Regions from separate parts of the Halomonas sp. YLGW01 genome, predicted to be linked through region 3. Evidence: predicted binding sites of a transcription regulator. Region 3 holds the regulator's gene; each other region holds the start of a gene.
What was found. Region 3 encodes sigma-54, which starts transcription at its own class of promoters, with help from an activator protein. Its sites were predicted from a motif close to TGGCACNNNNNTTGCTNT; they were not measured.
Positions count from the first base shown of each region.

Region 1: the regulator sigma-54 is predicted to act here: its motif matches at 2,544-2,561, upstream of IEJ03_RS12175 (nitrate reductase).
Region 2: the regulator sigma-54 is predicted to act here: its motif matches at 8,062-8,079, upstream of hmpA (NO-inducible flavohemoprotein).

Region 1 is NZ_CP062005.1:2,650,209-2,660,347, forward strand. It holds gene IEJ03_RS12175 (nitrate reductase) at 1-2,370, opposite strand, end outside; gene IEJ03_RS12180 (ANTAR domain-containing protein) at 2,885-3,478, shown strand; gene IEJ03_RS12185 (CmpA/NrtA family ABC transporter substrate-binding protein) at 3,475-4,500, shown strand; gene IEJ03_RS12190 (FAD-dependent oxidoreductase) at 4,824-6,140, shown strand; gene nirB (nitrite reductase large subunit NirB) at 6,137-8,647, shown strand; gene nirD (nitrite reductase small subunit NirD) at 8,772-9,119, shown strand; gene IEJ03_RS12205 (patatin-like phospholipase family protein) at 9,253-10,139, shown strand, end outside.
Region 2 is NZ_CP062005.1:2,264,737-2,274,875, forward strand. It holds gene parE (DNA topoisomerase IV subunit B) at 1-163, opposite strand, end outside; gene IEJ03_RS10480 (YqiA/YcfP family alpha/beta fold hydrolase) at 265-915, opposite strand; gene pgi (glucose-6-phosphate isomerase) at 944-2,680, opposite strand; gene cmoA (carboxy-S-adenosyl-L-methionine synthase CmoA) at 2,790-3,533, shown strand; gene cmoB (tRNA 5-methoxyuridine(34)/uridine 5-oxyacetic acid(34) synthase CmoB) at 3,534-4,526, shown strand; gene IEJ03_RS10500 (LTA synthase family protein) at 4,607-6,673, opposite strand; gene hmpA (NO-inducible flavohemoprotein) at 6,804-7,988, opposite strand; gene norR (nitric oxide reductase transcriptional regulator NorR) at 8,250-9,818, shown strand; gene cysN (sulfate adenylyltransferase subunit CysN) at 9,993-10,139, opposite strand, start outside.
Region 3 is NZ_CP062005.1:1,060,451-1,070,589, reverse strand. It holds gene IEJ03_RS04990 (STAS domain-containing protein) at 1-211, opposite strand, end outside; gene IEJ03_RS04985 (ABC transporter substrate-binding protein) at 208-864, opposite strand; gene mlaD (outer membrane lipid asymmetry maintenance protein MlaD) at 918-1,382, opposite strand; gene mlaE (lipid asymmetry maintenance ABC transporter permease subunit MlaE) at 1,379-2,161, opposite strand; gene IEJ03_RS04970 (ATP-binding cassette domain-containing protein) at 2,158-2,970, opposite strand; gene IEJ03_RS04965 (calcium/sodium antiporter) at 3,128-4,087, shown strand; gene IEJ03_RS04960 (KpsF/GutQ family sugar-phosphate isomerase) at 4,119-5,099, shown strand; gene IEJ03_RS04955 (HAD hydrolase family protein) at 5,109-5,678, shown strand; gene lptC (LPS export ABC transporter periplasmic protein LptC) at 5,678-6,259, shown strand; gene lptA (lipopolysaccharide transport periplasmic protein LptA) at 6,256-6,783, shown strand; gene lptB (LPS export ABC transporter ATP-binding protein) at 6,792-7,517, shown strand; gene IEJ03_RS04935 (RNA polymerase factor sigma-54) at 7,725-9,137, shown strand; gene raiA (ribosome-associated translation inhibitor RaiA) at 9,295-9,603, shown strand; partial or broken gene ptsN (PTS IIA-like nitrogen regulatory protein PtsN) at 9,608-10,089, shown strand.

The DNA.
Region 1 (10,139 bases), 1.6 Mb from region 3:
GCGCAGGCGACCATGGGTCGGGTCGGCACACCACAGGGTCGGCGCCACCGGCAGCCAGGCCGCGAGCCGTTCCAGCCAGGCCTCGAGGGGCTCATCGGCCCCGACTGACTCGCCACCGGCCAGCTGCCAGCGCTCACCATGGGACAGCGGGATACGCGCCCAGTAGGCGGTCTCGTCGCACCAGGCGGTCTCGGTCGGCAGGTCGTCGGCGACCAGCAGGGTCGCCTCCCAGGCGGTCGCCAGCGGCGAGAGCGCCACGGCGCCGTGCTTGGATTCCGGCTGCCCCGACAGCGGGTCGAGGTGCGCGGCAAGCAGCCCGCCCATGCGCGCCCGCTTGGTGAACTGGTCGGTCCAGTGCATCGGCACGAAGACCTCGCCCCGGCGCTGCCCCTTGGCGAGGCGCACCCGGCCCAGGTAGTCGCCGTCGGCGCCGCTGAGCCGCGCCAGCTGCTGATCGCCGAGGCCGGCGTCGACGGCATCCTCCGGGTGCACCTCGATGAAGGGCTCGGCGCGATGGTTCATCAACCGCGGGGCGCGGCCGGTACGGGACATGGTGTGCCACTGGTCACGTACCCGCCCGGTGTTCAGGCGCAGCGGTCGCGTCGCGTCGAGGGCCTGCGCCGGACCCCGCGGGCGCACCGGCAGCAGCCGGGCGCGACCGCTCGGCGTGGCGAAGCGGCCATCCTCGAACAGCCGCGCGGTGCCATGGGGGGCGGCCGCCGTGACCGGCCACTGGATCGGCGCCAGGGCGTCATAGCCGGCCCGATCGAGCCCGGCGAGCCCGGAGATGTCGAAGAGCCGAAAGCCCTCGCCCCGCGATGCGGCATCGTTCTCGAAGCCGGAGAGCCTGGCATGCTCGTCGAAGATCTCGGCGGGATGCGTGTAATCGAAGGCCTCGCCATAGCCCAGGCGGCTCGCCACCTGACTGATGATCCACCAGTCATGGCGGGCCTCGCCAGGGGGCGACAGCATGCCGCGCTGGCGCGAGAGGCGTCGCTCGGAGTTGGTCACGGTGCCGTCCTTCTCGGACCAGGACGACGCCGGCAGCACGATGTCGGCGTAGGGCAGCAGGTCGGTGTTGGCCATGCATTCGGAGACGATCACCAACGGACACTTGGCCAGCGCCGCGCGCACCCGGTTGGCCTCCGGCAGGCTCACCGCCGGATTGGTGGCCATCACCCACAGCGCCTGCACCTCGCCGCGCTCGATGGCGTCGAACAGGGCGATGGCCTTGTGGCCGGGCCCCTCGGGCAGGGTCGGTGTCAGGGTCTCGGTGGCCCAGAAGCGGGTCACCCGATCGATGGCCCCGGGGGTGTCATAGTCCATGTGGGCGGCCAGCTGGTTGGCAAGCCCGCCGACCTCGCGCCCGCCCATGGCGTTGGGCTGGCCGGTGATCGAGAAGGGACCGGCGCCGGGCAGGCCCAGTTTGCCGCCGGCCAGGTGGCAGTTGATGATGGCGTTGCACTTGTCGGTGCCGCTGCTCGACTGGTTGATGCCCTGGGAGTAGAGGGTGACCACGTGCAGCTGGCTTGCGAACCAGTAGTAGAAGGTCTGCAGCGCCTCGGGGTCCAGGTCGCAGTCGGCGGCGATCGCCTCCAGCGAGGTGTCATCTTCCCGGGCGGCGGCCAGCGCCTCGTCCAGACCATCGGCATGGCCCTCGAGATAGACGCGATCGAGCCGCCCCCGGTCCGCCATGAAGGTCAGCAGGCCGTTGAACAGGCGGGCGTCGCTGCCCGGCGCCAGGCCCAGGTACAGATCGGCGATCTCGCAGCTGTCGGTGATCCGCGGATCGATCACCACCACCCGCATCAGCGGATTGCGCGCCTTGGCGGTACGCAGGCGCTGGTAGAGCACGGGGTGGTTCCAGGCCAGGTTCGAGCCCACCAGCACCACCAGCTCCGCCTCCTCCAGGTCCTCGTAGCTGCAGGGCACGGCATCGGCGCCGAAGGCGCGCTTGTAGCCGGCCACCGCCGAGGCCATGCACAGCCTGGAGTTGGTATCCAGGTGCGGGGTGCCGAGGAAGCCCTTGAACAGCTTGTTGGCGACATAATAGTCCTCGGTGAGCAGCTGCCCGGAGAGATAGGCCGCCACGGCCTGGTCGCCATAGACCTGCCGGGTCGTGGTGAGCCGCTCGGCCACGGTGGCAAGCGCCGTCTCCCAGTCGACCTCGACGCCGTCGACCCGTGGCCGGGTCAGGCGCCCCTGGTGGCCCAGGGTCTCGTGCAGCGCCGAGCCCTTGACGCACAGCCGCCCGTAGTTGGCCGGGTGCTGCTGGTCGCCACTGACCCCGCTCAAGCTCGCGTCCTCCACATCGGCCAGCACGCCGCAGCCGACCCCGCAGTATGGACAGGTCGTTCGCACCTGGTGCATCCGGCTCTCCCCCCGTTCTCGCTGGTGGGCCGGGTCCGCGGCGCCCGGTACAAGTCGCCGGCGCCGCGGACCGCCCAACAAAAAGGCGCCCGACTCCCTTGCCGCTGGGGCAGGAAGCCGGACGCCGTTGTCTGGATGGAGGCACCGCCCTTGGCGCCTCGCTGATCAACCATTAAGCAAGCCGCGTGCCATATCACGACGAACAGGGCTCCGGCCCCGCCACGGCGGGGTATCTGGCGGATCAGGCAGGCACCCCCAGCCCGGAACGACGCCGGCCGACGGCTCGCCGACGCACCATAAGGCGACACGTTTCCCCCCCCCTGCACCAGCGGCGCGCGCGATAGCGATACCTCCGGTTGAGTCGGGCCTCGCCCGGGGTGGCAAGGCATCGCCAACTGCCCGGAAACAGTGCATTGGCAGACAAGATGCGGCAAAACGGAACATTACTTGCATGACCCTGATTGGCTCACGAGGAGTCACGTCTTTCGTCCATCGAACACCGCGAGTCCCTGCCATGCCCCCACCGCTGAACATCCTGCTGGTCGACGACGAGGTCGTGCGCGCTGCCATGGTCGAGGAGGCCCTCACCCACGAGGGCCATCGGGTCATCTGCCGCCTGCAGAGCCCCACCAGCCTCAACGAGATGGTGGCTCGCCACGAGCCCGATGTGGTGATCATCGACATGGAATCACCGGACCGCGACACCCTCGACAGCATGGCCCTGCTCAACCGGGAGAATCCTCGCCCGGTGGTATTCTTCGCCGACCAGCATGATTCCGACACCATGCAGGCGGCGCTCAAGTCCGGGGTCAGTGCCTATGTGGTCGACGGCCTGGTGCCGGGGCGGGTGCGGGCGATCATCGATGTCGCCATCGCCCGCTTCGATGCCTTCCAGTCGATGCGCAGCGAACTCGACAAGGCCCGCAACAAGCTCGCCGAGCGCAAGCGCATCGAGCGCGCCAAGGGGCTGCTGATGCAGCACCAGGACTGCGGCGAGGAGGAGGCCTACCGCATGTTGCGCAAGATCGCCATGGATCGCAGCCAGCGCATTTTTGAGGTGGCCAAAAGCGTCATCGATATTCTCGAACCTCTGGAGAAGGGCCAATGACTATGCCGCAAGACGCCGAACTCGACCGGCTGACGCTGGGCTTCGTGCCACTGATCGACTGTGCCCTGCTGGTGGTGGCCCGCGAACAGGGCTGCTTCGCCGACCAGGGCCTCGAGGTCACGCTGTCGCGCCAGAACGCCTGGTCGACGCTGCGCGACCGGGTCGCCGCCGGCCTGCTGGATGGGGCCCAGATGCTCGCCCCGCTGCCGCTGGCCATGAGCCTGGGCCTCGGCCGCGCGCCCTGCGACACCCTGGCGCCGATCACCCTGGGACGCCACGGCAACACCATCGCCCTCTCCCATGAGATCGCCGAGGCGAGCGGCGCCCGGCTCACCGAAGACCCGGCGACAAGCGCCCGGGCGCTCGCCGCCTACCTCACCCTCCGGGGCGATCGCCGGCTACGCCTGGCGATGGTCTATCCGCATTCCTGTCAGCACTATCAGCTGCGCCAGTGGCTGTCGCTTGGCGGCATCGATCCCGATGAGGACGTGGAGATCACGGTGCTGCCGCCGCCGCAGATGGTCGAGGCCCTGGCAGCCGGGCGCATCGACGGCTTCTGCGTCGGCGAGCCCTGGGGGTCGCTGGCCGAGTCGCAGCAGGCCGGGCGGCTCGTCGCCACCGGCGCCCAGCTGTGGCCGGGCTCCCCCGAGAAGGTACTGGGGGTGACGCGCTCCTGGGCGCACCGCTACCCCGCGACCCTGGCGCGCCTGATTCGCGCCCTGCGCGATGCCAGCGAATGGCTCATGGCCGACCCCGCCCACCTGCGAAAGGCGCGGGACTGGCTGGCCCTGCCCCCCTACCTGGATCGCTCGATGAACCACCTCGAGACCCTGGCGCTGGACAGCGGCCACATCGCCCAGCAGCTGTATGGCCCCGGCATCCTGCGTCCCGATCCCGATGCCGCCGGGCGCTTCGCCGAACATATGGACCAGCAGATGCGCCGCCATGGCCGTCGCCTGGATCGCGCCACCCTCGAGGAATGCTACAGCCCCGTGCATTTCGACGCCGCCACGCACCAATGATGGGCATGACGGCCCGCCAGCGGGCCGTCCCGGCGCCCTCGGCCATTTCATAACCCGCTGCCAATAAAGGAAAAACATAAGAAAGCCGGCCCCTTGGCCGGCCCCTTGCAAATAGCCTTTCAGCAGTTTCCCTGTCCTCAGGGACCACAACCAGAGGTGGGTGGCGATCAACGACGGTCGCCGCCACGCCACGGACGAAGACGTCCGGCCAGGTGCTACCGCGCGTTGCGGTGGCCCCTGACCGGGCGTCTTTTTTTTGCGCTCCCGCCGAGGCTCTCAACGGCGGATGGCGCCAAGGCAATGACCGCTGGAGGAGAGGCACCATGACCCCTCACCCGACGCCTACCCCCGAGCACCTGGTGATCATCGGCAACGGCATGGCAGGCCATCGCCTGCTCGAGGCCCTGCTCGAACGGCCCGGCCGCCCGGCCCGCATCACCGTGATCGGCGAGGAAACCGTGCCGGCCTATAACCGCATCCTGCTCTCGCCCTGGCTGGCCGGCGAGATGACGCGCGAGGCGCTGACCCTGCGCGAGACCGCCTGGTACTCAGACCAGGGCATCGAACTGCTGCTCGGTGATCGGGTCGCCGACATCGATGCCGGGGCAAAGCGGCTCACCACCCGGGGCGGCCGGTCGCTCACCTACGACCGCCTGGTGCTGGCCACCGGCTCGCGCCCGGCGATGCCTGCCGTCGAGGGCATCGGCCTCGACGGCGTGCATGGCTTTCGCGATCTCGAGGATGCCCGGGCCCTGACCCGGGCCGCCACTCGGGGCGGCCGGGCGGTGGTGGTCGGCGGCGGCCTGCTGGGCCTCGAGGCCGCCGAGGGGTTGCGCAAGCAGGCCAAGGCCACGCAGGGCCGCGAGATGGCCGTCAGCGTGCTGCAGCGCGCGGATCGGTTGATGAATCGCCAGCTCGATGCCACCGCGGCTCGGCTGCTGGAAGACGAACTCGCCGCCCGCGGCCTGTCCATCGTCACCGGTGCCCGCCTGGCGGCCCTGGAAGGCGACGCCCGGGGCCGGGTCTGTGCCGTGCACCTGGAGGATGGCCGACGGCTGGCCGCCGACTGCGTGGTGATCGCCGCCGGCATCACGCCCAACGCCGAGCTCGGCCAGGCCGCCGGCCTCGCGGTGGAGCGCGCCATCGTCGTCGACGAATTTCTCACCACCTCGGATCCGGCCATCCACGCCCTCGGCGAATGCTGCCAGTTCCGGGGCACCACCTACGGCCTGGTCGAGCCGATCTGGCGTCAGGTCGAGGTGCTGGCCGATCGCCTGAGCCAGCGCCAGGACGCGGCCCTGCCCGGCTACGTCGAACGCCCTACCGCCACCAAACTCAAGGTCAGCGGCGTCTCGCTCTTCGCCTTCGGCCCCATCGAGCCGGAGGACGACCACGAGGTGCTGACCTACCACGACCCGCGCCAGGGCGACTACCGCCGTCTGCTGTTGCGCGACAACCGCCTCGAGGGCGCCGTGCTCTATGGCGATACCGCCGCCGGCCCCTGGTACTTCGAACAATCCCTGGCAGGACACGACCTTTCGGCCTGCCGCCAGGCGCTGATGTTCGGCGCCGGCGATGCCAATGCCCTGCTCGACGACGCTTCTTCCCCGTCACCCGCCACTCAGGAGGCCGCCGCATGACGACATCCACCCCCCAAGAACTGATCATCATCGGTAACGGCATGGTCGGCCACCATCTGGTCGAGCAGCTGATCGAACGCGGCGCCACCGAGCAGTACCGCATCACGGTGTTCGGCGAGGAGCGTCACCGCGCCTACGACCGCGTCCACCTCTCCGAGTACTTCTCGGGGCGTGACGCCCAGTCGCTGGCCATGTGCGATGCGGACTTCTACGCACAGAACGGCATCGAACTGCGTCTCCACGAAGCGGTGACCGCCCTCGACCGCGACAAAGGCGAGCTGGTGACCGATCAGGGCCGCTACGCCTACGACCGGCTGGTGCTGGCGACCGGCTCCTACCCGTTCGTGCCGCCGATCCCCGGCAACGACCGCGAGAACTGCCTGGTCTACCGCACCCTGGACGACCTGGACGACATCCGCGCCGCGGCCGAGAAGGCCAGCACCGGCGTGGTGGTGGGCGGTGGCCTGCTGGGCCTGGAGGCGGCCAACGCCCTGCGCGGGCTCAACCTCGACACCGCCGTGGTCGAGTTCGCCCCACGCCTGATGCCGATGCAGGTCGACACCGAGGGCGGCGAGTTGCTGCGCGAGAAGATCGAGGCGCTGGGGGTCCAGGTGCTCACCGGCCGCGCCACCCAGCATATCGAGGACGGCGAATCCAGCTTCCATCGCATGGTGTTCCAGGACGACAAGGTGCTGGAGACCGACCTGATCGTGTTCTCCGCCGGCATCCGGCCCCGCGACGAGCTGGCCCGGGACGCGGCCCTGGAGCTGGGCGAGCGCGGCGGCGTGATCATCGACGACCGCTGCCTGACCAGCGATCCGGCGATCCTGGCCATCGGCGAGGTGGCGCTGTGGAACAACAGCATCTTCGGCCTGGTGGCGCCCGGCTACCAGATGGCCAAGGCCGCCGCCGATACCCTGCTCGGAGGCGGGCTGACCTTCGAGGGCGCCGACATGAGCACCAAGCTCAAGCTGCTCGGCGTCGATGTGGGCGCCATCGGCGACGCGCATGGCAACCAGAACCCCGGGGCGCGGATGTTCCGCTACCTGGATGAGATCAAGCAGGAATACCGCAAGCTGGTGGTCTCAAGCGACGGAAAGAAGCTGCTCGGGGCGATGCTGGTGGGGGACAACGCCTACTACGACACCCTGATGCAGTACTACAGCAACGGCCTGGCGCTGCCGGAGGACCCGGCGTCGCTGATCCTGCCGTCCACCGAGGGAGCACCGACCCTGGGCGCCGACGCCCTGCCCGACGGGGCGACCATCTGCTCCTGCCACAACGTCACCAAGGGCGCGATCTGCGAGACGATCGACGCCGGCGCCGGCGACCTGGGCGCCATCAAGGCAGAGACCAAGGCCAGCACCGGCTGCGGTGGCTGTGCCGCCCTGCTCAAGAGCGTGGTCGACCATGAGCTCGAGGCCCGTGGCGTCGAGGTCGACCGCTCGATCTGCGAGCACTTCGCCCACACCCGCCAGGAGCTCTACTCCCTGGTGCGCGTCGAGGGCATCAAGACCTTCAGCGAGCTGATGGAGAAGCACGGCGCCTCATCGACCCCGAGCCTTGGCTGCGACATCTGCAAGCCGGCGGTGGCCTCGATCCTCGCGTCCTGCTTCAACGAGCCGATCACCGATGCCGCCCATATCCCGCTCCAGGACACCAACGACACCTTCATGGCCAACATGCAGAAGAACGGCACCTACTCGGTGGTGCCGCGCATTCCCGGTGGCGAGATCACCCCGAGCAGGCTGCGGGTGCTGGGTGAGGTCGGCGAGAAATACGGCCTCTACACCAAGATCACTGGCGGCCAGCGGGTCGATCTGTTCGGTGCCCACCTCGAGGACCTGCCGGACATCTGGAGCGAGCTCATCGACGCCGGCTTCGAGACCGGCCATGCCTATGGCAAGTCGCTGCGTACCGTGAAGTCCTGCGTGGGCAGCACCTGGTGCCGCTACGGCGTGCAGGACAGCGTGGGCATGGCGATCCATCTCGAGAATCGCTACAAGGGCCTGCGCTCGCCCCACAAGCTCAAGTTCGCGGTCTCAGGCTGCACCCGCGAGTGCGCCGAGGCCCAGAGCAAGGACATCGGCGTGATCGCCACCGAGCACGGCTGGAACCTCTACGTCTGCGGCAACGGCGGCATGCGACCGCGCCATGCCGAGCTCTTCGCCACCGACCTGGACGACGAGGCGCTGATCCGCACCATCGACCGCCTGCTGATGTTCTATGTGCGCACCGCCGACCGCCTGCAGCGCACCTCGGTATGGCGCGAGAACCTGGAGGGTGGCCTCGACTACCTGAAGGCCGTGATCCTCGACGACAGCCTGGGCATCAATGAGGAGCTCGAGCAGCAGATGGCCGCGGTGATCGACAGCTACGAATGCGAATGGGCCAACGCCATCCAGGACCCCGAGAAGCTCAAGCGCTTCAGAAGCTTCGTCAACGATGCCCGCCCGGACCCGGACATCATCGTGACTGAAGAGCGCGGCCAGCTGCGCCCGGCCTGACACCACCGGCACGCCACGGCCCCAACGAGCGCCGTGGCGCCGCCGGACGCGGCAACCGGCGCCATCATCGACCATTCGAGGACTTCCCATGACCAGCGCAACCGCACAAGCAAAGACCCCCCCCATGACACAGACCTGGCACCCCCTATGCGGCAAGGGTGATCTGGTCGCCTTCTCCGGCGTCGCCGCCTGGATCGAGACGCCTGAGGGACCGGCCCAGGTGGCCCTGTTCTACCTGCCCGGCCATGCCACCGAGCTCTACGCCCTGGATCATCATGATCCCTTCTCCGACGCCAACGTCATCGCCCGGGGCATCGTCGGCGATAGCCAGGGAGAGCCGGTGGTGGCGTCACCGATCTACAAGCAGCACTTCCGGCTTGGCGACGGCCAGTGCCTGGAAGACGAGGCGGTGCGGCTGCGCTGCTGGCCGGTGCGCTTCGAGGGGGAGCGGGTCCTGATCGACCTGGGCTGACATCCCGCCCGGGCGCGGCCAGCCCTGGCGCGGCCAGGGTGCGGCGGCTATGCTGCCTAGCATAAGCCTCATATTGCAGCGCACCATATCGTCCCGTCGGGCCCCGTGCCTGCACACGCCCCAGGGGAATCCCATGGCCGACCCCAAGACCATCGATCTCGCCCTGCAGGGCGGCGGCGCCCACGGCGCCTTCACCTGGGGAGTACTGGACAAGCTGCTCGAGGACCCGCGCATTCGCATCGAGGGCATCAGCGGCACCAGCGCCGGGGCCATGAACGCGGTGATCATGGCCGACGCCCTGACCCGCGGCGATGAGACCACCGCCCGCGAGGCCCTGGAGCGCTTCTGGCGAGCGGTCAGCCGGGCCGCCATGGGCAGCCCCATCCGCCGCTCGCCGCTGGACGTGATGAGCGGCACCTGGAGCCTCGATCATTCGCCGGGCTTTCTGTGGCTCGACCTGATGACCCGGCTGGTGTCGCCCTACCAGTTCAACCCGATGAACCTCAACCCGCTGCGCGACCTGCTTATCGAGCATGTCGACTTCGCCCGCGTGCGCGCCTGCGAGGACCTCAAGCTGTTCGTCTGCGCCACCAGCGTCACCACCGGGCGCCAGCGCATCTTCCGTCGTGCCGAGATGAGCGCCGATGCGGTGATGGCATCGGCCTGCCTGCCCTTCCTCTTCCAGGCCGTGGAGATCGACGGCGAGGCCTACTGGGACGGCGGCTACACCGGCAACCCGCCGCTGCTGCCGTTGATGGCGGAGTGCAGCACCCGGGATATCGTCATCGTGCAGATCAACCCGATCCGTCGCGACACCGTGCCGACCAGCGCACCGGAAATCCTCAACCGCCTCAACGAGATCACCTTCAATGCCTCGCTGAACAAGGAGATCCGGCTGGTGGCAATGCTCAAGGACCTGGCCGGCGAACTCGACAGCGCCTACTGCTGCTATCGCGACGCCCTCTTCCACCGCATCAGTGCCGACGAGGCCCTGGCGGGGCTCTCGGCCTCCAGCAAGAT
Region 2 (10,139 bases), 1.2 Mb from region 3:
GGATATGACGGGCATGCTCGGCCAGGGCCTCGTCGACGCTGTTGTCGATGACCTCCTGAGCCAGGTGATTGGGTCGCGAGGTGTCCGTGTACATGCCGGGGCGCTTGCGCACCGGCTCGAGTCCGGAGAGGACCTCGATGGAACTAGCACTGTATTGCGTCATGCGTTGTCCAGGTGTGTGGCAGTGAACGGAGCGGGCGGCACGCCGCCAGGCCATGTCTGAAAAGGAACTGCGCTCGCCGACTTTTCAGACGAAGCCTCGCGTCATGCATCTGGGATGATCGTGGCGACCCGGCCCGGCGCGAGGCGGCGTCCGCCATGGGCCAGCACCGCCGGCAGATAGTCGGCCAGGGCGCTGAAGCCGTGATCGCCGCCGGGGTGCAGGATGGTGGGGCATCCCGCATAGGCCGCGAAGGCATCGCGGCAATCCAGGGTCTCGTCGGCGGTGCCCAGCAGCAAGAGATAATGCGCAGCCGTCAGCCGGGCCGGCGTCAGGGCCTCAAGCGCCTCATGGTGACGGTGGTCGATGACGAAGCGCTCGCCGGTGTCGTCGTTGACGAAGGCGTCGCCGATCCAGCTCTGCATCAGCCGCGCCGGGCGCACCGCCGGGTTGATGACCACCGCCGGCAGCCCCAGCCGCTCGGCGAGGCAACTGACCAGAAAACCGCCCATGGAACTGCCCGCCAGCAAGGGACGCTGGCCCAGCGTCTCGAGCGCCGCCTCGGCGATGGCCAGGGCCTCGTCGGGACGATGCGAGAGCTGAGGGGCCGCACAGGGTAGAGGCGCACCCTCCACGGCGTCGCAGGCCGCACGCATCAGCCGCGACTTGGGCGAGCTGACGCCGCTGTTGAAGCCGTGCAGGTAGAGGACGCCGCTGGCCGGCGTCACCTCACGATCGATGCCGGGGCTCAGCATACCGCATTTCCTGTATGCGCATCCAGCATCAGTACTCCCCTGCCCGCGTCTCGTCGGCCTCGCGGCGCGCCTGGTCCTCGGCGGCCCACAGCGCCTCGATCAGGCCACGGCTGGAATCGTCCATGGTCTCCAGGCCTTCTCGGGAACCGAGGATGCGCTCGGTCTCGCCGGCGATCTGCTTGCCGAGCTCCACCCCCCACTGGTCGAAGGGATTGATGTCCCAGATCGTGGCCTGGACGAAGACCTTGTGTTCGTAGAGGGCAATCAGCGCGCCCAGGGTGTGCGGCGTCAGGCGGTCGAGCAGCACGGTGCTCGAGGGCTGGTTGCCGCGGTAGCGCTTGTGGTTGGGCCGTGGGCCGTCATCCTCGATGGCGTCGTCGCCGAGCATCAGCAGGCGCGACTGGGCGAAGCAGTTGGCCAGGGTCAGGCGGTGCTGGGCCTTGAGATGCGCACGGGTGGCCGCGTCCTCGACGCGATCATAGCGACGCAGCGGCGCGATGAAATCACACTCCACGGCCTGGGTGCCCTGATGCAACAGCTGATAGAAGGCGTGCTGGGCGTTGGGCCCGAGCTGTCCCCACAGCACCGGACAGGTGGAGTAAGCGGTCACCTCGCCCGCATTGGTCACCGACTTGCCATTGGATTCCATCTCGAGCTGCTCGAGATAGCTCGCGAAATACTCGAGCCGGCCGTCGTAGGGCAGGATCGAGTGGGCGCGGATATCCAGGAAGTTGACGTTCCAGATGCCAGCGAGCCCCAGCAGCACGGGCAGGTTGTCCTCCAGCGGCGCCTCCTGGAAATGGCGATCCATGGCATAGGCGCCGCCCAGCAGCGCACGGAAGTTGGCCATGCCCACCACCAGGGCGATGGGCAGACCGATGGCGCCCCACAGCGAGTAGCGCCCGCCGACCCACTCCCAGAACTCGAGCTGGTTGGCCGGCGCGATGCCCCACTCGGCCATCTTCTCGAGGCTCGCCGAGACGCCGATGAAGTGCTGGCGCATCACCAGGGCTCGATCGATGGCACGGGGTTCCTCGTGATCATCGTGGACCAGCCGGGTCAGCAGCCAGTCCCGCGCCGTGCGGGCGTTCGACAGGGTATCGATGGTGGTGAAGGACTTCGAGGACAGCACGAACAGGGTGGTCTCGGGGTTGAGCCTGCCCAGGTAATCGGCGAGCTGGGAGCCATCCATGGTCGAGGCGAAGTGCACGTTGATCTCGTGCACGCCGTCGGGCCGATAGTCGGCGAGCGCATGAGTGACCATCAGCGGGCCAAGATCCGAGCCGCCCACACCCAGGTTGACCACGTCGCTGATCGCCTTGCCGGTGGCGCCCCGCCACTGGCCGGCATGGAACTTGTCGACCATCGCCTCCATGCGGGCGAGCGTTTCGTGCACCGCAGGCACCAGGTCCTGGCCCTCGACCTCGAGATGGGCATCCGGTGGCAGGCGCAGGGCGGTGTGCAGCGCCGGGCGATCCTCCGAGCGATTGACTCGCTCGCCGGCCAGCAGCCGCGAAATGGCCTCCGGCACCTCAGCTTCCCGAGCCAGTGCCAGCAGCCCCTCGAAGGTCTCCTCGCTGAAGCGCTGCTTGGAGAGATCCAGCGTCAGGCCCGCCGCCCGGCGGCAGAAGCGCGAATGACGGGGCTCGCCCGCCGTCGCGGCCTCCCGAAACAGCGTCTTCAGATGGACCTCGCGCATCTCCCGGGCGTGGGCCTCCAATGCCTGCCAGGCGGGCCGCTGGTCGATGGGGGACGGGTGACTCATGAACTCTCTCTCCTTGACGAGCGCAGTGGCCGCCCCGGGGCAACTGGTGCAGCCGGGCGGCGCGGGGCGTAGAATGCCGGAAATTCCGCTGTGACCCTGACATGACGCCATGAGTGACGCATCTTACCGTGACGCGATCTTTTCGACACCCCTGGACCGGGTGGCGCGCTTTTCCTTCGACGAACAGGTGGTGGCCTGCTTCCCCGACATGATCCGTCGCTCGGTGCCGGGCTACGGCCAGATACTGGGCATGCTCGGGGTGATCGCCGAGCGCCACCTGCGCCATGGCGCCCACGTCTATGACCTCGGCTGCTCGCTGGGCGCGGTGGGCCTGGCACTGGCCGGACGCCTGCCGGCAGACGCCTTCCGCCTGACCGGCGTCGACCTCTCGCCGGCGATGGTCAGCCGCGCCGGCGAGACCTTCGCCACCGAGTGCCCCGAGCATGCCATCAAGGTCGTCGAGGGCGACATCCGCTCGCTGGACTACCGCCCCTCGGGCATGATCGTGCTCAACTTCACCCTGCAGTTCCTGCCCCCCGCGGATCGCGAGGCGGTGATCAAGGCCCTGTATGACGCCCTGGAACCCGGTGGCGTGCTGGTGCTCTCCGAGAAGGTCGTCGCCGAGGACGAACAGGAGAACGCCTGGCTGGTCGAGCGCTACCACGACTTCAAGCGCGCCAACGGCTACAGCGACATGGAAATCAGCCAGAAACGCACCGCGCTCGAGAATGTGCTGGTGCCGGACACCCTGGCCGCCCACCACGCGCGCCTGGCCCGGGCCGGCTTCCCGCGCAGCCAGACCTGGTTCCAGTACCTGAACTTCGCCTCGATCATCGCCTTCAAGGACGCCTGAGTGTTGTCACCGGATTCCCATCGCCACCTCTACCACGCCTTCGTCGACCAGGGCCTCGAGACCTGGCTAGCCCGCCTTCCTGAGCAGCTGGCTCGCGGCCTCGACCGCAAGCGCCACGGCGACCTGCCCGCCTGGGAGAAGGCGGTGGCCAAGCTGCCCGCGCTGCCCGAGCCGCGCCAGGTGCGCCTCGATCGCGACACCGTGACGGTCGAGGTGGCGCTGTCTGAGCCCCAGACGCGCCAGTGCCATAACCTCTTGAAGAAGCTCGCCCCCTGGCGCAAGGGCCCCTATGCACTCGGGGGCATCCAGATCGACACCGAATGGCGCTCGGACTGGAAATGGCAAAGAGTCGCCCCGCACCTCTCGCCGCTGGCCGGTCGTCGGGTTCTCGACGTGGGCGGCGGCAGCGGCTATCACGCCTGGCGCATGGCCGGTGCCGGGGCGGCCTTCGTGCTGGTGATCGACCCCTCGCCTCGCTTCTTCTACCAGTTCCAGGCGGTGCGTCACTTCGTCGGCGACGCCGATCACGGGCGCACCCACTTCCTGCCGGTGGGCATCGAGGACGTGCCCGAAAAGCTCGAGGCCTTCGACACCGTCTTCTCGATGGGCGTGCTCTACCATCGCCCCTCGCCCCTGGAGCACCTGAACCAGCTCAAGGACGCCCTGCGCCCCGGCGGCGAGCTGGTGCTAGAGACCCTGGTGGTGGAAGGCGACGCCACCACGGTGTTCATGCCCGGCGAGCGCTATGCGGCGATGCCCAATGTCTACTTCCTGCCCTCCTCCGCCGCCCTCGCCCACTGGCTCGAGCGCTGCGGCTTTCGTGACGTGCGGGTGGTCGACGAGGCCGAGACCAGCCTTGAAGAGCAACGCTCGACCGAATGGATGAGCTTCCAGTCCCTTGCTGACTTTCTCGACCCCGAGGATCGTCGCCGCACGATCGAGGGTCACCCGGCGCCGCGGCGTGCCGTGCTGATCGCCACCAAGCCGGCCTGACCGTCGACCGGGCTCATCGACCTGCCCCGGCGGCTCCGCAGAAGGAAGCCGCCGGCGCAGAAGCGCGGCTTTGTGCCGCCTCAGCCGCCGACTTCGTCGCTCTCTACCCCCAGCGCCTGACGGCGAATGCGCCAGTCTTCCAGTGCCAAGCGCGCCCGCGCCCTGAGCGCCTGCTCACGCAATGCCGCCGACGGCGTCTCGGTGGCGCCAAGCTCTCGACCGGACTGCCAGTCATAGAAGGTCGGTCGTGCCAGGTTCGTGGCCGCCCCCTCCGCGCTCACCAGCAGGCCAGCGCCCCCGTCCTGGCGATTGAAGGTCAGCGCCATCGGCTCCTCGGCCGAAGCGTAGAGATCTCGCCCCACCCAGGGCACCTCTGCCTGGGACAGCGAATGCGCCCACAGGGTGGGAAAGATGTCTCGATGACTGGTCCACTGTTCCGTCTTCGGCTTGGCTTCGCCGCGATAGTGCGGTGGCAGCCACATCAGGATCGGCACCCCGAACTGGTCGAACAGATCATGTGCCCCCGGATACTGAATGAGCGAGCGCGAATTGTGATCGCCGGTCGCAGCGAATAGGGTACGCTCGAGGAGCCCTTCCGATTCCAGACGGTTCAGGAAGCCGCCCATGGCATCGTTGGCGTATTGATAGGTCTCTAGAATCGAGGTGCCGAAGTCCGGTGACACCGCCAGGGCATCTCCCAATTGCGTCGCATCCAGCGGTGCCGGCGTATAATGATCGGGAATGCGATAAGGGGGATGATTCGAGATCGAGAGCATCACCAGCATGACCTTCTCGCCGCGGGCATCTGCCTCTTGCAACAGCTCGGCACCGGTGCGGAACATCCATTCGTCATCCAGCCCCCAGGTTCCGCCGGAGGCCTCCGGGAATCGCTCGCGAATCGCGCTGGCTCCCAGCACCTGATCGAAGCCCTGACGCCTGAGCGCACCGTCCAGGTCCCGCCACTGTACCGAGCCCGCGGTCAGGAACACCGTGCGATAGCCGGCGCGCCGGTACGGCAGCGCCGCCGACGTCGAGAAGGTGCGATAGCCGTAACGGCTCTGAGTCAACGGGCTGATCGGGGTATCGAACAACAATCCCTCGAGGCTCGGGTGTGTGCCGTTCTCGGCTGACATGGCATTGGGGAAATAGTCTCCCCGGCTCTCGAGCCAGGGTCGCAACCGGCCCAGCAGGTCGTTCTTCTCGGGATCGTCGAAATCCAGCGGACGGCGCCCCCAGCTCTCCATCAGGCTGACCACCACGTGAGGTGGTGCTTCCTCAAGCGCCGGTCGGTGAGGCGTGGTCAGGGTCATGCGCTCAAGCACCTCGTCGGCACCGTCGACCTCCGACCACCCCAGCGCCCGGGCCGCCTCCACCGGCGATGAAAAACCGTAGTGCGCAAGCCCCGCCAGCGGGTCATCGCCAATGTTCGAAAGCTCGCGCTCCTTCCAGGCCAGGTAGAGCGCCTGCGGCCCACTGGGCACCAGATCATTGACGAAGGCGTTGGCCGAGACGGACATGTGCATCTCGCGCAGCGGGAAGGTGCCCAGGCTGCCGCGCCCCAGGCCGACCAGGGCGAGAAGCGTCACCACCACCAGCAGAGTGCACCGCGGCCAAGTCAGCAGAGGCAACGCATGGCGCTGCCCGCGACGCATCCAGATCAGCTGAACGCCGGTCATGCCGACCAGCGCCACCAGCAGCGCCAGCAACGGGTAATCGCTCCAGACCGTGTCGATCACCGCCTGGGTATCGTCCTCGAACAGGCCGAAGATCAACGAATTGATCGGCCCCTGATAGAAGCTGAAGAAGAAGTGATTAGTCAGCGCCAGCAGATTGACCAGCAGCATGCCGATCAGCGCCCAGGGCAGCCACAGCCGCCGCCAGGCGGCGATGACCGGCCTAGGCAACGCCAGCAGCAACGTCGCCACCAAGAGCCATGGACCCAACAACACCGTCATGATCTTGGCGTCGAAGCGCAGGCCGATCCAGAACGCCTGCAGCAGGTCGGAGATCGGAGCCGTCAGCGGCGTCGGAGCATTCATCCATAACAGCAGGCCGCGCATCACTGTCAGTGTTGCCACACCGGCCAGCCCCAGGCGCCACAGCTGTCGATTGAGCTCACGCCAGTGCTCCCAGCGCGAGGCTCTCATCACCTCTTCCGTCATTTGTCATCCCAACGCGTATCAAGAAGCGCGTACTATAATGGCTCAGGCCACGACTGGCGATCCGCCAGGAGCGCGATAGAGACTCAGCAACGCACCCCTTGTGCGAAGGATGACGCTAGCGGTCCTCGAGGGGGCGCGAGGGTCCGAAGTGCTCGTAATGGCGATGATCCTCATCGACCCCAAGCGCCGCCAGTGCCTGATCCATCGCCGTCATGAAGCCCTGCGGCCCGACGAAGTAGCAATGTGGCTCCCCGACCGGCAGGTATCGGGCCAGCAGCTCGCGATCCAGACGCCCCGCATGATCGGCCTCGGAATCTCCCTCCTCAGCGCGCTCGTAGACGACGGCGCAGGTCAAACGCTCGGGATAGGCCGCCTTCAGCGCCGCCAGTTCCTCGGCGAAGGCATGCTGAGCGTGATCCTGGGCGGCATGCAGGTAGACCACCTCACGTCCCTGACTCAGCGCCTGTGCCGCCAGCGGCAGCATCGGCGTCTGACCGACGCCTCCACTGAGCAGCATCACCGGCGCGCCACCTTCCACGAGAGTCAGCTCCCCGGCCGGCGGCAGCAGCTCCAGGGTGTCGCCGACGCCAAGCACATCATGCAGATGTCGGCTGACCCATCCCTCGGGCTCGCGCTTGACCGACAGGCGATAGCTCTCCTGGTTGGGCGACGCCGAGAGGCTGTAGTGGCGATGGACCGCGGCGCCATCGATCGTTAAGCGCACCCCGATGTACTGCCCCGGCGCAAAATCTGCCGCGGCGCCGCCATCCTCGGGCACCAGCACGAAGGAGCGGATCACCGAACTCTCCTGACGCGTCTCGGCGATCCGGAAGGTTCGAGTGCCTCGCCAGCCGCCCTGGCGCGCGGCGAATTCGTGATAGCGATGGTCCTCGAGCTCGATCAGGAGCCCGGCCAGCTCCTCGTAGAGTCCACCCCAGGCATCAGCGATCTCGGGAGTCACGGCATCGCCCAGCACCTCGCCGATGGCCGCCATCAGGCACTCGCCGACGATCGGGTACTGGTCGGGACGAATGCCCAGCGAGACATGCTTGCTGACCACCGTGGCCAGGACCTGACGGGCACGGGCGGGATCGCGTCGCAGCTGCACATAGGCCAGCACCGCACCGGCGAGGGCCCGCGGTTGGGCCCCATCGGCCTGGTGCGCCGCGTTGAACAGCTCCGCGACCTCCGGGTAACGGGCAAACATCAACGGATAGAAGCGCGAGGTGATGGTATCGAGGTGCTCGGCCACCACCGGCGCGGTGGCATCGATCAGGCGTTCCTGGTCGTTCGTCAGCATGCAGGGACTCACTCTTGGTCATGACGCGGATAAAGGGGCGGACCGATAGGCGATCACGTCCCGTTCCACTGTCATTGCAACTGCCATGCCAGAACCGCTCGGCTCGATGCCCTCCCCGAAGCGCGCCAGGCGCCCCGGTCACTGCAGCGCCGCCCCGGCTGCAGAGGCGTGGCCCAAACCGGCTCATCACGACACCCGCATTGACAATATGACACGACAAGTGATGTCATTAAGACAATTAAGTGTAATTAAGACATTATCATGACCGCCTTCCTGACCTCCCTACGCGACCTGCTCGCCCGCCTCTCCGAGGCCGATACCGAAGGCTCCTACCCCGATGACTGGACCCGCCTGCTGAAGACGCTGATCGGTGGCACCCGAGCCGATGCCAGCACCCTGATGGTGATGGATCAGGGCGTGCTGCGCCCGGTAGCCGTGCTGGGCCTGCCCGACGACGTGCGCGGTCGCCCCTTCCGGCTGGAGGAGCATCCACGCCTGGCCGCCATCGCTGCACACCCAGGTGTCTGCCGCTTCCCGCCCGACAGCGAGCTGCCCGATCCCTTCGATGGCCTGCTCGACGAGGACCTTAGCCAGGTACACGACTGCCTGGGCGTCGCCCTCAGGGACGGTGATCGGCTGATCGGCCTGCTGACCCTCGACGCCCTGGCCGTGAACGGCCTGGCCGACCTCGACGAGGACGAGCTGCTGGCCGCCGCGCGTCTGCTCGGCACCTGCCTGAGAGTGGCCGAGCAGCTCAGCACCACTCGCCTTCGACTCAGCGAAGCGCTGGAGGACGAGCAGCGCAGCACCCCCCTGCAACACTGGCACAGCCCCGCCATGGCGCGACTGACGAATGCGCTGACCCTGGTGGCCCCCACCGACATGAGCGTGCTGCTGCATGGCGAGACCGGGGTCGGCAAGGAAGCGGTGGCGCGCGCCCTGCATGCCCGGTCACACCGCCACCGCGGCCCTCTGGTGCAGGTCAATTGCGCCGCCCTGCCCGAGCAGCTGATCGAATCCGAATTGTTCGGCCATCGGCGCGGCGCCTTCTCGGGGGCCGCGAGCGATCGCCGCGGCCATTTCGCCATGGCCGATGGCGGCACCCTGATGCTCGACGAGATCGGCGAGCTACCCCTGGCCCTGCAGCCCAAGCTGCTGCGGGCGCTGCAGGAAGGCGAGATACAGCCATTGGGCAGCGAACGCCCGCAACGCATCGATGTCCGCATCATCGCCGTCACCAATCGCGACCTGGCCGCCGAGGTCGAGGCGGGCCGCTTTCGGGAGGATCTCTATCACCGCCTGAGCGCCTTCCCCCTGGCCGTCCCGCCGCTGCGCGAACGCCCCGAAGACATGCTGCTGCTGGCCGGCCACTTCCTCGAGGACAACCGCATACGGTTAGGGGTCGCCAATCTGCGCCTCGACGCGCAGGCCATGGCCGCGCTGACGTCCTGGCAGTGGCCGGGCAACGTCCGTGAGCTCGAGCACACCCTGGCCCGGGCGGCGCTGAGAGCCTTGGGCGAGTTGGGTCCCGTCGGCCCACAGGCGCGACACCAGGCGATCCTGCGCCTGTCACTCCGCCACCTGGCGCTGCCCGATACCCCCACCAGCGCGACACCCGTCTTAGCCGAGGCATCCGCCAAGCCCACGGCAGTCGCCATCAGCGACGCTGTGGCCTTGCCCCTGCGGGAGGCCACCGACGATTTTCAGCGCCGCCACATCCAGGCCCACCTCGAGGCGAACGCCGGCAACTGGGCAGCCACCGCCCGAGCACTGGGCATCGACCCCGGCAACCTGCACCGCCTGGCCCGACGCCTGGGGCTGAAGGGCTAGCACAACAGAAAACGAGCAGACGTCCCGCCCTCCCCGGCGAACGATCTTTCCCTGCAGCCTAGTCCGCCGGGCGTCGACTCCCCAGAGAAAAGCCGCGACAGGCGAACAAAAAAACCCCGCCACCTAAGGGTGACGGGGCCTTTCAGTCTGCGGCTTGCTGGCCTCGGCGGCGTCTCAATGCCCCAGCAGCGCGCTCACATCCTTGGCTTCCCAGTGCGGGAAGTGCTTGCGCACCAGGGCGTTGAGTTCGACCTCGAAGGCCTGCCAGTCGACCTCGCCGGCGACCTGGCCGCTGCCCTTGGCGACGCCGCGGATCATGCC
Region 3 (10,139 bases):
ACTCGAGCATCACGCTCAAGGCGGCGCTGCTGACCCGATCGACACCACGCAGGTCGAGACGGAGCCCGTGGGCGGCGTGCTGTTCGGCAAGCCAGCTGGCGCCGGCAGCGGCCAGCGGCGCGGCAACGTCGAAATCCACGTCGCCGCTGACGGCCAGCTCACCCTCGACAGCCTCGAGGCACACCCCCTGAGCGTCGAAGAGACGGGTCATGCGCCCTGCTCTTCGTCGCCGATCTCCACCTCGGGCGACCAGCCATTGATGGTGGCATCGTAATCACGGCCATTGTCGCGCATCGCCTGATCGAACTGGTTACGGAACGTCAGTCCCAGATTGATGCCATTGACGATCACGTTGACGACCTTCCACTCGCCGCCGCTCAGGCGCAGGGAGTAGCTGACCGGATAGACGGCACCATCGTTGGCGACCACTTCCATGTCGACGCTGGCCTGACCGGGCTCGCGAGACGCCTGCTGCTGGTCGAGCACGCGGATCTCCCGGTAGTCGAAGGTCACCAGCCCCTTGGCATAGGTGTCGATCAGCGTCTGACGGAAGGTGTCGACGAAGCGGGAGCGCTGAGCGGGCGTGGCGTTGCGGAAATAGCGCCCCATCACGCTGGCGCCGATGTAGCGGAAGTCGGCGACGTCATGAAGGCTCTCCTCGACCAGTGCTTCGAGCTCATCCACGTGCTCGGAGAAGTAGCCACGACGACCTTCGATCTTGCCCATCAGGTCGTCGATGCTCTGGCGGATCAGCTCATCGGGCGCCTGGCTCGGAGCATTGGCCTGCGCCTGGGCGGGCATCATCACGACGCACAGCACCAAGGCCAGCAGCCAGCGGGTAACAGAGGGCAGGTGAACGCGCATGGATCGTCTCTCTCGGTAGGTCATGTCAGGGCTGTTCATGGTCATCGTCACGGTCATTCCTTGGCCATATTGGCCACGAACTGCTGGATCAACTCCTCCAGCACCAGGGCCGACTGGGTGTCGCTGATGGTATCACCGTCGGCCAGGGTCTCGGGGTCGCCCCCCACCGACAGGCCGACATACTGCTCGCCGAGCAGCCCGGAGGTGAGAATCGAGGCCGTGGTGTCGCGAGACAACTGCCCCTCCAGGCGACTGTCGAGGGACAGGGTGACGCGGGCGTCATACCACTCGGTATCCAGCTCGACCTCCTCCACCCGACCGACGGTCACCCCGGCCATGGTAACCCGAGCCCGGGGCTTCAGCCCGCCGATATTGGCGAAGTTGGCCTCCAGGGTATAGGTCTCCTCGCCGCCCTTGAAGGCGAGGCCACTGACGCCCAACCCCAGGAAGACGATCCCGAGAATCCCGGCCAGCATGAACAGCCCGACCCCAAACTCCATCATCTTGCTGCGCTTCATCCCAGTTCTCCAAACATCAGCGCGGTCAGCACGAAATCCAGTCCCAGTACCGCCAGCGAGGAATACACCACCGTTCTTGTGGTAGCGCGTGAAATGCCTTCCGAGGTCGGCACCAGGTCATAGCCCTGGAACACCGCGATCCAGGTCACGACCAGGGCGAAGGCCAGACTCTTGAGCATGCCATTGCCGACATCCTCGATGAAATCGACGCTGGCCTGCATGTTGCCCCAGTAGGAGCCCTCGTAGACGCCAAGCCACTCGACGCCCACCAGATGCCCACCCCAGACGCCGACGACGCTGAACCCCACGGTCAGCAGCGGCAGAGACACGAAGCCCGCCCACAGGCGCGGCGCCACCACCCGCTTGAGCGGATCGACGCCGATCATTTCCATGCTGCTCAGCTGTTCGGTGGCCTTCATCAGACCGATCTCGGCGGTCAGCGCCGAGCCCGCACGGCCGGCGAACAGCAGCGCCGCCACCACCGGGGCCAGCTCGCGCAGCAGCGACAGCGAGACCATCTGCCCCAAGGCATCCTCGGCGCCGAAGTCCACCAGGATGGTGTAGCCCTGCAGGGCCAGCACCATGCCGATGAACAGCCCCGACACCAGCACGATGGCAAGCGACAGCACGCCGATGAAATGCATCTGGCGTAGCCACAGATAGACCCCCTCACCGGAGGGCCATCCCACCGATGACTGGGCGAGAAACAGTCCGGCCCGCCCCAGCGCCTCGAGCAGATCGCAGCCCTGACGACCCAGGCGGGTAATCCGCGTGATCATGGCTGCCCTCCTCCGTTGAGCATGTCCGTATAGAAATCATCCGCCGGATAATGAAACGGCACCGGCCCGTCGGGCTCGCCGTGCATGAATTGGCGGACGCGGGGATCCTGATCGACATCGAGGCTCTCGGGCGTACCCTGAGCCATCACCTTGCCGTCGGCGATTACATAGACATAGTCGGCGATCGACAGCGTCTCCTTGATGTCGTGGGAGACCACCACGGCGGTGAGCCCCAGGGCATCGTTGACGCGACGAATCAGCTGCACCAGCACACCCATGGAAATAGGGTCCTGGCCGACGAAGGGCTCATCGTAGAAGATCAGCTCCGGGTCCAAGGCCAGCGCCCGTGCCAGCGCCACCCGGCGCGCCATGCCGCCGGACAGCTCGGCCGGCATCAACTCGCGGGCGCCGCGCAACCCCACGGCCTCGAGTTTCATCAACACCACGTCGCGAATCATGGCGTCGGGCAGGTCCGTGTGCACCCGCAGCGGAAAGGCCACGTTCTCGAAGACGCTCAGGTCCGAGAACAAGGCGCCGCTCTGAAACAGCATGCCCATCCGCCGCCGCAGGGCGAACAGCTTCTTGCGACTCAGGGCATGGAGATCCTCGCCATCGATCATCACCCGGCCCGCATCCGGGGCCAGCTGGCCACCGATCAGCTTGAGCAGGGTGGTCTTGCCGGATCCACTCGGCCCCATGATCGCCGTGATCTTGCCACGGGGGATGGCGAGATCCACGCCCCGAAAGATTTCCCTATCGCCACGAGAAAAGCGTAGCCCTTCGACCACCACCAGGGGTGAATCGTGCATGGCGTCCTAACCTCCACCCGAAAATTATCGAACATTGTATATTAACTGCCACGATCCCCGCTAGCGCCCCGCGCAGGCGCCGCGACTCGCCTTGATTCGCGGCGCCTCAACGCGTTTAATTGGCCGCTTCTCACTGACCGACATGGATCCCTCCTTAATGATGCTGCTACCCCTGCTCGCCGTCGTGCTTGGCTTCCTGGGCCTCTTGTGGAGCGCCGACCGCTTCGTGGGCGCCGCGGCCGCCACGGCGTATCGGGCGGGCATGAGCACACTGCTGATCGGCATGACCATCGTCGCGCTGGGCACCTCGGCCCCCGAGATCATCGTCGCCATCATGGCCTCGCTCGATGGCACGCCTGATCTCGCCACCGGTAACGCCCTGGGGTCCAACATCGCCAATATCGGCCTGGTGCTCGGCATCACCGCCCTGATCGTGCCGGTGCCGGTGCGTTTCTCGATCGTGCGCCGCGAACTCCCCCTGTTGCTGGGCGCCACCGGGCTTGCCGGCTACGCGCTGGCCGACGGTGAACTGGGCCTCTTCGATGCCCTGCTGCTGGCCGCCCTGCTGATCTTCAGCCTGTGGTGGCTGTTCAAGGCCGATGGCGGCAACGGCGACGGCGACACTCAGGACGGCGAGATCCCGGACATGGCCTTGCCCCGGGCGCTGGCCTGGCTGATCGCCACCCTGATCCTGCTGGTGGCGAGTTCCCGCCTACTGGTGTGGGGCGCCAGCGAGATCGCCAGTGCTTTCGGCGTCAGCGAGCTGGTGATCGGCCTCACCGTGGTCGCCATCGGCACCAGCCTGCCGGAACTCGGCGCCTGCGTGGCCAGCGCCCTGAAGCGACACCACGATATCGCCATCGGCAACGTCATCGGCTCGAACCTGTTCAACATGCTGGCGGTGCTGCCGATGCCCGGCCTGCTCGCCCCGGGCCCGGTCGATGCCCACGCCATCAGCCGCGACTATCCCACCATGCTGCTGCTGACCCTACTGCTCGGCAGCTGGCTGTTGTGGCAGCGCCGCGGCACCCTGGGCCGCCTCCCCGGCGCCCTGCTGGTGCTGATCTATGTCGGCTACCTGGGCCTACTGCTCCAGTCCAGCCTCACGGGCGCTTGAGCGACACCTGACAACGGGCAACAATTTCCCCATGACTGATGCACAAGATTCGGCCTATCGGGCCAGCGCGCGCCGCACCCTGGGTATCGAACGCGATGCCATCGAGGCCCTCGAGGCCCGTATCGACGCCGGCTTCGACCGCGCCTGCGAGCTGCTGCTCGGCTGCTCGGGCCGCGTGGTGGTCACCGGCATGGGCAAGTCCGGCCATGTCGGCGGCAAGATCGCAGCGACGCTCGCCAGCACCGGCACCCCGGCCTTCTTCGTCCACCCAGGCGAGGCCAGCCATGGCGATCTGGGCATGATCACGCCCGGCGACGTGGTGCTGGCACTGTCCAACTCCGGCGAGACTGCCGAGGTGACCGCCCTGCTGCCGCTGCTCAAGCGCATGGATGTGCCGCTGATCAGCATGACCGGCCGCCCCGATTCGACGCTGGCCCGCCACGCCGAGGCCCACCTCGATGCCGGCGTCGAACGTGAGGCCTGCCCACTGGACCTGGCACCGACCGCCTCCACCACCGCCGCCCTGGTGCTGGGCGATGCCCTGGCGGTGGCACTGCTCGAGGCCCGCGGCTTCACCGCCGAGGACTTCGCCCTCTCGCATCCCGGCGGTAGCCTGGGACGACGACTGCTGCTTACCGTGGGCGACCTGATGCATCAGGGCGACCGCCTGCCACAGGTGCCGTTGGGCAGCCCGCTGCGCGACGCCTTGATCGAGATCACGCGCCAGGGACTCGGCTTCACCTGCGTGATCGCCCCGGACGGTCGCCTCGCCGGTGTCTACACCGACGGCGACCTGCGCCGCACCCTCGACCAGCATAGCGATCTGCACGCCCTGCGCGTCGAAGAGGTCATGACCTCTCCCGGCAAGCGCACCCAGGCCGACGTGCTTGCGGCCGAAGCGGTGCGTATCATGGAAGAGAGCCGCATCAGCGCGCTGGCCGTGGTCGACGGAGAAAGCCGCCCGGTCGGCGCCCTGCACATGCACGACCTGCTGAGAAGCGGCGTCATCTAAGGAGTTGTCATGTCACCCGATTCACCGCTCGCCCCGACGCTTGCCGATCGCGCACGAAAAGTCAGGCTGCTGGCCCTGGACGTGGACGGCGTTCTCACCGACGGCCGCCTCTATTTCCAGGCCGACGGCATCGAGATCAAGGCCTTTCACACCCAGGACGGCCATGGCATCAAGCTGCTGCGCCAGGCCGGCGTCGAGGTCGCCCTGATCACCGGCCGCGAATCGCCGATGGTCACCCAGCGCGCCGCCGCCCTGGGGATCGAGCACGTCTTCCAGCACCGGGACGACAAGCTCACCGCCCTGCGCGAACTGACCCAAAGCCTCGGTCTCGAGCTTGAGCAGGCCGCCTACTGTGGCGATGACCTTCAGGATCTGGCCGCCATCCAAGCGGCCGGCCTCGGCATCACCGTACCCAACGCGCCGCCCTACATGCGTCGCGAGGCCGACTGGGTCACCGAACGCAGCGGCGGCCACGGGGCCGTGCGCGATATCTGCGACACCCTGCTGGAGAGCCAGGGCCATTGGGCCGCGGTGATGGACCGATACAGCCTAGATGCCACGGATCGCGGTCGGCCCTGATGGCACTGCGCCTGCCCCGCCCCTCGCCCCGCGTCTGGCTAGCCCTGCTGCTGGTCGCCCTGGGTGCCGTGCTGACGCTCGTCGAGCAGCGTGACGTGCGCGCGCCGGGGCCGGTGCCTACCGACAGCGCCGGTGAGCCCGACTTCTACCTCGAGGGCGTGACCCTGACCCGCTTCGATGCCCAGGGGCGCCCGCATCAGCGCCTGGAGACACCGCGCCTGGTTCACACCCCTCACGACGACACGACCCGCGCCGACACGCCCCGGACGCGCCTGCTCGATGACGACGGGGAACTGTGGCGGGCCAGCGGCCGACAAGGCACCCTCGGCCCCGGCGGCAACCCGCTGGTGCTGAGCGGTGCGGCCCACCTGGAATCCCCCGGCGAGGGCTGGCAACTGAACACCGAGACCCTGAACATCGACACCGACACCAATCATGCCTGGAGCGACAGCGAGGCGCGCATCACTCAGTCCTCGCAGCGCGTGCGCGGCGACAGGCTGGATGTCTGGTTCGACGACGACCGGCTGCAGCTGACCGGCAACGTACGCGGTTTTCACCCCCCCGAGGAGCAAGCCCCATGACGCGACGCGACCTTACCCGCCGGGCTCTTGGCCTGCTGCTGCCCGCCCTGCTGAGCCTGATCACGCTGCCGGCCATGGCCCTCGACGGCGATGCCAGCGCCCCCATCGAGATCGTCGCCGATCGCCTCGAGCTCGACGACCAGGCCGGCACCGCCGTCTACAGCGGCGACGTCGACATGCGCCAGGGCAGCATGCAGCTGACCGGCCAGCGCGTCACCATCTCCCGCACCGATCAGGGCGAGGTCTCCCGCGTACGCGCCACCGGCGAGCGAGCCTACATCGAACAGCAGCCGAGCCCCGAGGCGCCCCTCGTCAAGGGCTGGGGACGCACCATCGTCTACCATACCCTCGAGCGGCGGGTGGAGCTGATCGACCAGGCGGAACTTCACCGTGGCCGGGACAGATTCAGCGGCGCCAGGGTCGACTACTACCTGGATCGCCGCCTGGTCGAAGCCGACAGCGGCGTCGACAACGATGGCGAGACACGCCAGCGCGTGCGCATGACCCTGACTCCCCAGCAATAAGGCTCCCCATGAAGACCCTCAGCGTTCAGCATCTGGCCAAGAGCTACAAGCGACGTCGCGTGGTCAAGGACATTAGCCTGTCCATCGACCAGGGCCAGATCGTCGGCCTGCTGGGCCCCAACGGTGCCGGCAAGACCACCTCCTTCTACATGATCGTCGGCCTGGTACGCGCCGATGCCGGCACGGTCCATATCGACGACCGGGACCTGTCCCGGGCCGCCATGCACGAGCGCGCCCTGGCCGGCATCGGCTATCTGCCCCAGGAAGCCTCGATCTTTCGCAAACTGTCGGTCACCGACAACATCATGGCCATCCTGGAGACCCGCCGGGACCTGGACCGCGACGGCCGCCGAGCACGCCTGGAGGAGCTCCTGAACGAGTTCCACATCACCCATATTCGCGACAATACCGGCATGAGCTTGTCGGGCGGCGAGCGGCGTCGGGTCGAAATCGCCAGAGCCCTGGCCACCGAACCGGCCTTCATCCTGCTGGACGAACCCTTCGCCGGCGTCGACCCGATCTCGGTCTCCGACATCAAGTCGATCATCCGCGCCCTGCGCGACCGGGGCATCGGCGTGCTAATCACCGACCACAACGTGCGCGAGACCCTGGACATCTGTGACAGCGCCTATATCGTCGGCGACGGCGAGATCATCGCCGCAGGCAATGCCGAGGCCATCCTCGCCAATCAGAAGGTCCGAGACGTCTATCTCGGCGAGGATTTCCGGCTCTAGCCTCGACCCGGCGACTCGGGAGGCCTTGGTCGCCTCCCTACCCCGCTCCCTCGCTCCCAACCCCGCAGCGAGCAGGCGCTACCCCCTGAGCGGCACGAAAGTTGCGCATGGCACGCTTATTGCTAATAAATCATCACCAACGGCTTGCACGGCCTCCGGTCAACGGCTAAGTTAGTCATTCCATTTCTGCCTGACACGCGCCTTGCCATGGTCATGAAACCCTCGTTGCAACTCCGCGTCGGCACCCAGCTGACCATGACGCCCCAGCTTCAGCAGGCCATCGCGCTGTTGCAGCTCTCGACCCTGGACCTGCGCCAGGAGATCCAGCAGGCACTGGAAACCAATCCGATGCTGGAACTCGACGAGGCTTACGGCGAGCAGGACGTCGCCGAACCCCGCGAGGACGACTGGTCCACCGAGATCCCCAGCGAGCTGTCGACAGACAGCGACTGGTCCGACACCTACCAGGACATGGCGGCGCCGAGCGGCAGCGCGGAAGGCCCCGACCTCGACCGCAACGCCATCGGCGTAAGCCTGCACGATCACCTCGCCTGGCAACTGGCCATGGCCGATGTCAGCGATACCGAGCGCCAGATTGCCGAGAGCCTGATCGACGCGGTCACTCCCAGCGGCTATCTCGAGGGAGGCCTCGACGACCTGACTCAGGGCCTGCGTGCCCAGGGCCTCGACGGCCTCAAGACCGGCGACGTCGAGCGGGTGCTGCTGCGCGTGCAGCAGTTCGAACCGACCGGCGTCTTTGCGCGCGATCTGCGTGAATGCCTGCTGCTGCAGCTGGGCGCCCTGCCGCCGGACCTACCCCTGCTGCCCCAGGCCAAGCGCCTGGTGCGCCAGTTTCTGGAGGCCCTCGCCGGCGATGATCGCAAGCTGCTCAAGCGCCGGCTGCGGCTGGACGACGCCCAGCTCGACCAGGTGATTGCGCTCATTCGGACGCTGGACCCTCGCCCGGGCCAGGCCTTCGACAGCACGGGCAGTGACTACGTGATTCCCGACCTGATCGCCCGCCACACCCAGGAAGGCTGGCGCATCGAGCTCAATTCGGAGGCGCTGCCGCGGATGCGCATCCAGCCGGATTATGCCGCCCTGATCCGCCGGGCCGACAAGAGCGACGACAACACCTTCATGAAGCAGCACCTGCAGGAGGCACGCTGGCTGATCAAGAGCCTGTCGAGCCGCAATGACACCCTGCTGCGGGTGGGGCGCGAGATCATGGCCCGCCAGATCGACTTCCTCGAGCGGGGCGAGGAGGCCATGAAACCGCTGATCCTCGCCGACATCGCCACCAAGGTCGAGATGCACGAGTCGACCATCTCGCGGGTCACTACCCAGAAGTTCATTCATACGCCACGGGGCGTCTTCGAGCTGAAATACTTCTTCTCGAGCCAGGTCGGCGGTGACAGTGGCGACGCCCACTCCAGCACCGCCATTCGGGCTCGCCTGAAGAAGCTGATCGGCAGCGAGCCGCCGCGCAAGCCTCTCTCCGACAGCAAACTGGTCGACCTACTGGCCGAAAGCGGTATCCAGGTCGCCAGACGAACCGTGGCCAAGTATCGCGAAGCGATGGGCATCCCGCCGTCCAGCGAGCGCAAGCGACTCTCCTGATGTCGTGTGAAATGCCTGTTTTCAAGGCATAACCCATTGACTAAGCGTGGAAAAATCACCGAAAGTAGCTGCGTTGGAAAAGCGCCAAGCGAAGGGGTATGCAGGGCGCTAAAAAGGGTTACAATCGATTGGCCAACCGCAGGATAAGGAGCGTGCCATGCAAGTCAACATCACCGGCCATCACGTCGAACTGACCGACGCATTGCGTGACTATGTGAACGAGAAGCTCGCCCGCCTGGAGCGTCATTACGACAACATCACCACGGTTCAGGCCACCCTTTCCGTCGAGAAAGAGCGCCAGCAGGCCTCCTGCACCCTGCATGCCGCCGGTGCCGAACTGCATGCCGAAGCGGAAGACGTCGACATGTACGCCGCGATCGACGCCCTCGCCGACAAGCTCGACCGTCAGCTTGTCAAACACAAGGAAAAAGCCCAGGCGCGCGCCCAAGGCGCAGGCGCTCGCTGACATCATGACGTTGGAATCCATCCTGCCCCCGAGCGCGCCCTGTTCGGTGTGCCCGGGGGAAGCAAGAAGCGGGTGCTGGAGTTCTTCAGCACCTTCATCGCCCAGAACACGCCCAGCCTCGATAGCCAGGAGGTCTTCAGTCGCCTGATCGGCCGCGAGCGGCTAGGCAGCACCGGCATCGGTCACGGCGTCGCCATCCCGCATGCGCGCAACCCGCACTGCAAGTCTCCCCTGGCCGGCTTCCTCAAGCTCAGCGAGCCCGTCGACTTCGATGCCATCGACGGCGAGCCCGTCGATCTGGTCTTCGTGTTGCTGGTCCCGGAAGAAGCCGATGACGCCCACCTCGCCCTGCTCGGCCAGGTCGCGGCGGTCATGAACGACCCCGAGACACGCCAGCGGCTGCGCAACAGCGAGACGCAGCGCCAGCTCTATGACATCCTGCTGGAGGCGATTCGCCGCCACGCCAGTGATGGCCGCTCCGCCTGACCCCCAATCGGCGCCACGCCATCACCGCAACGATGCCCCTCGCCCACTGA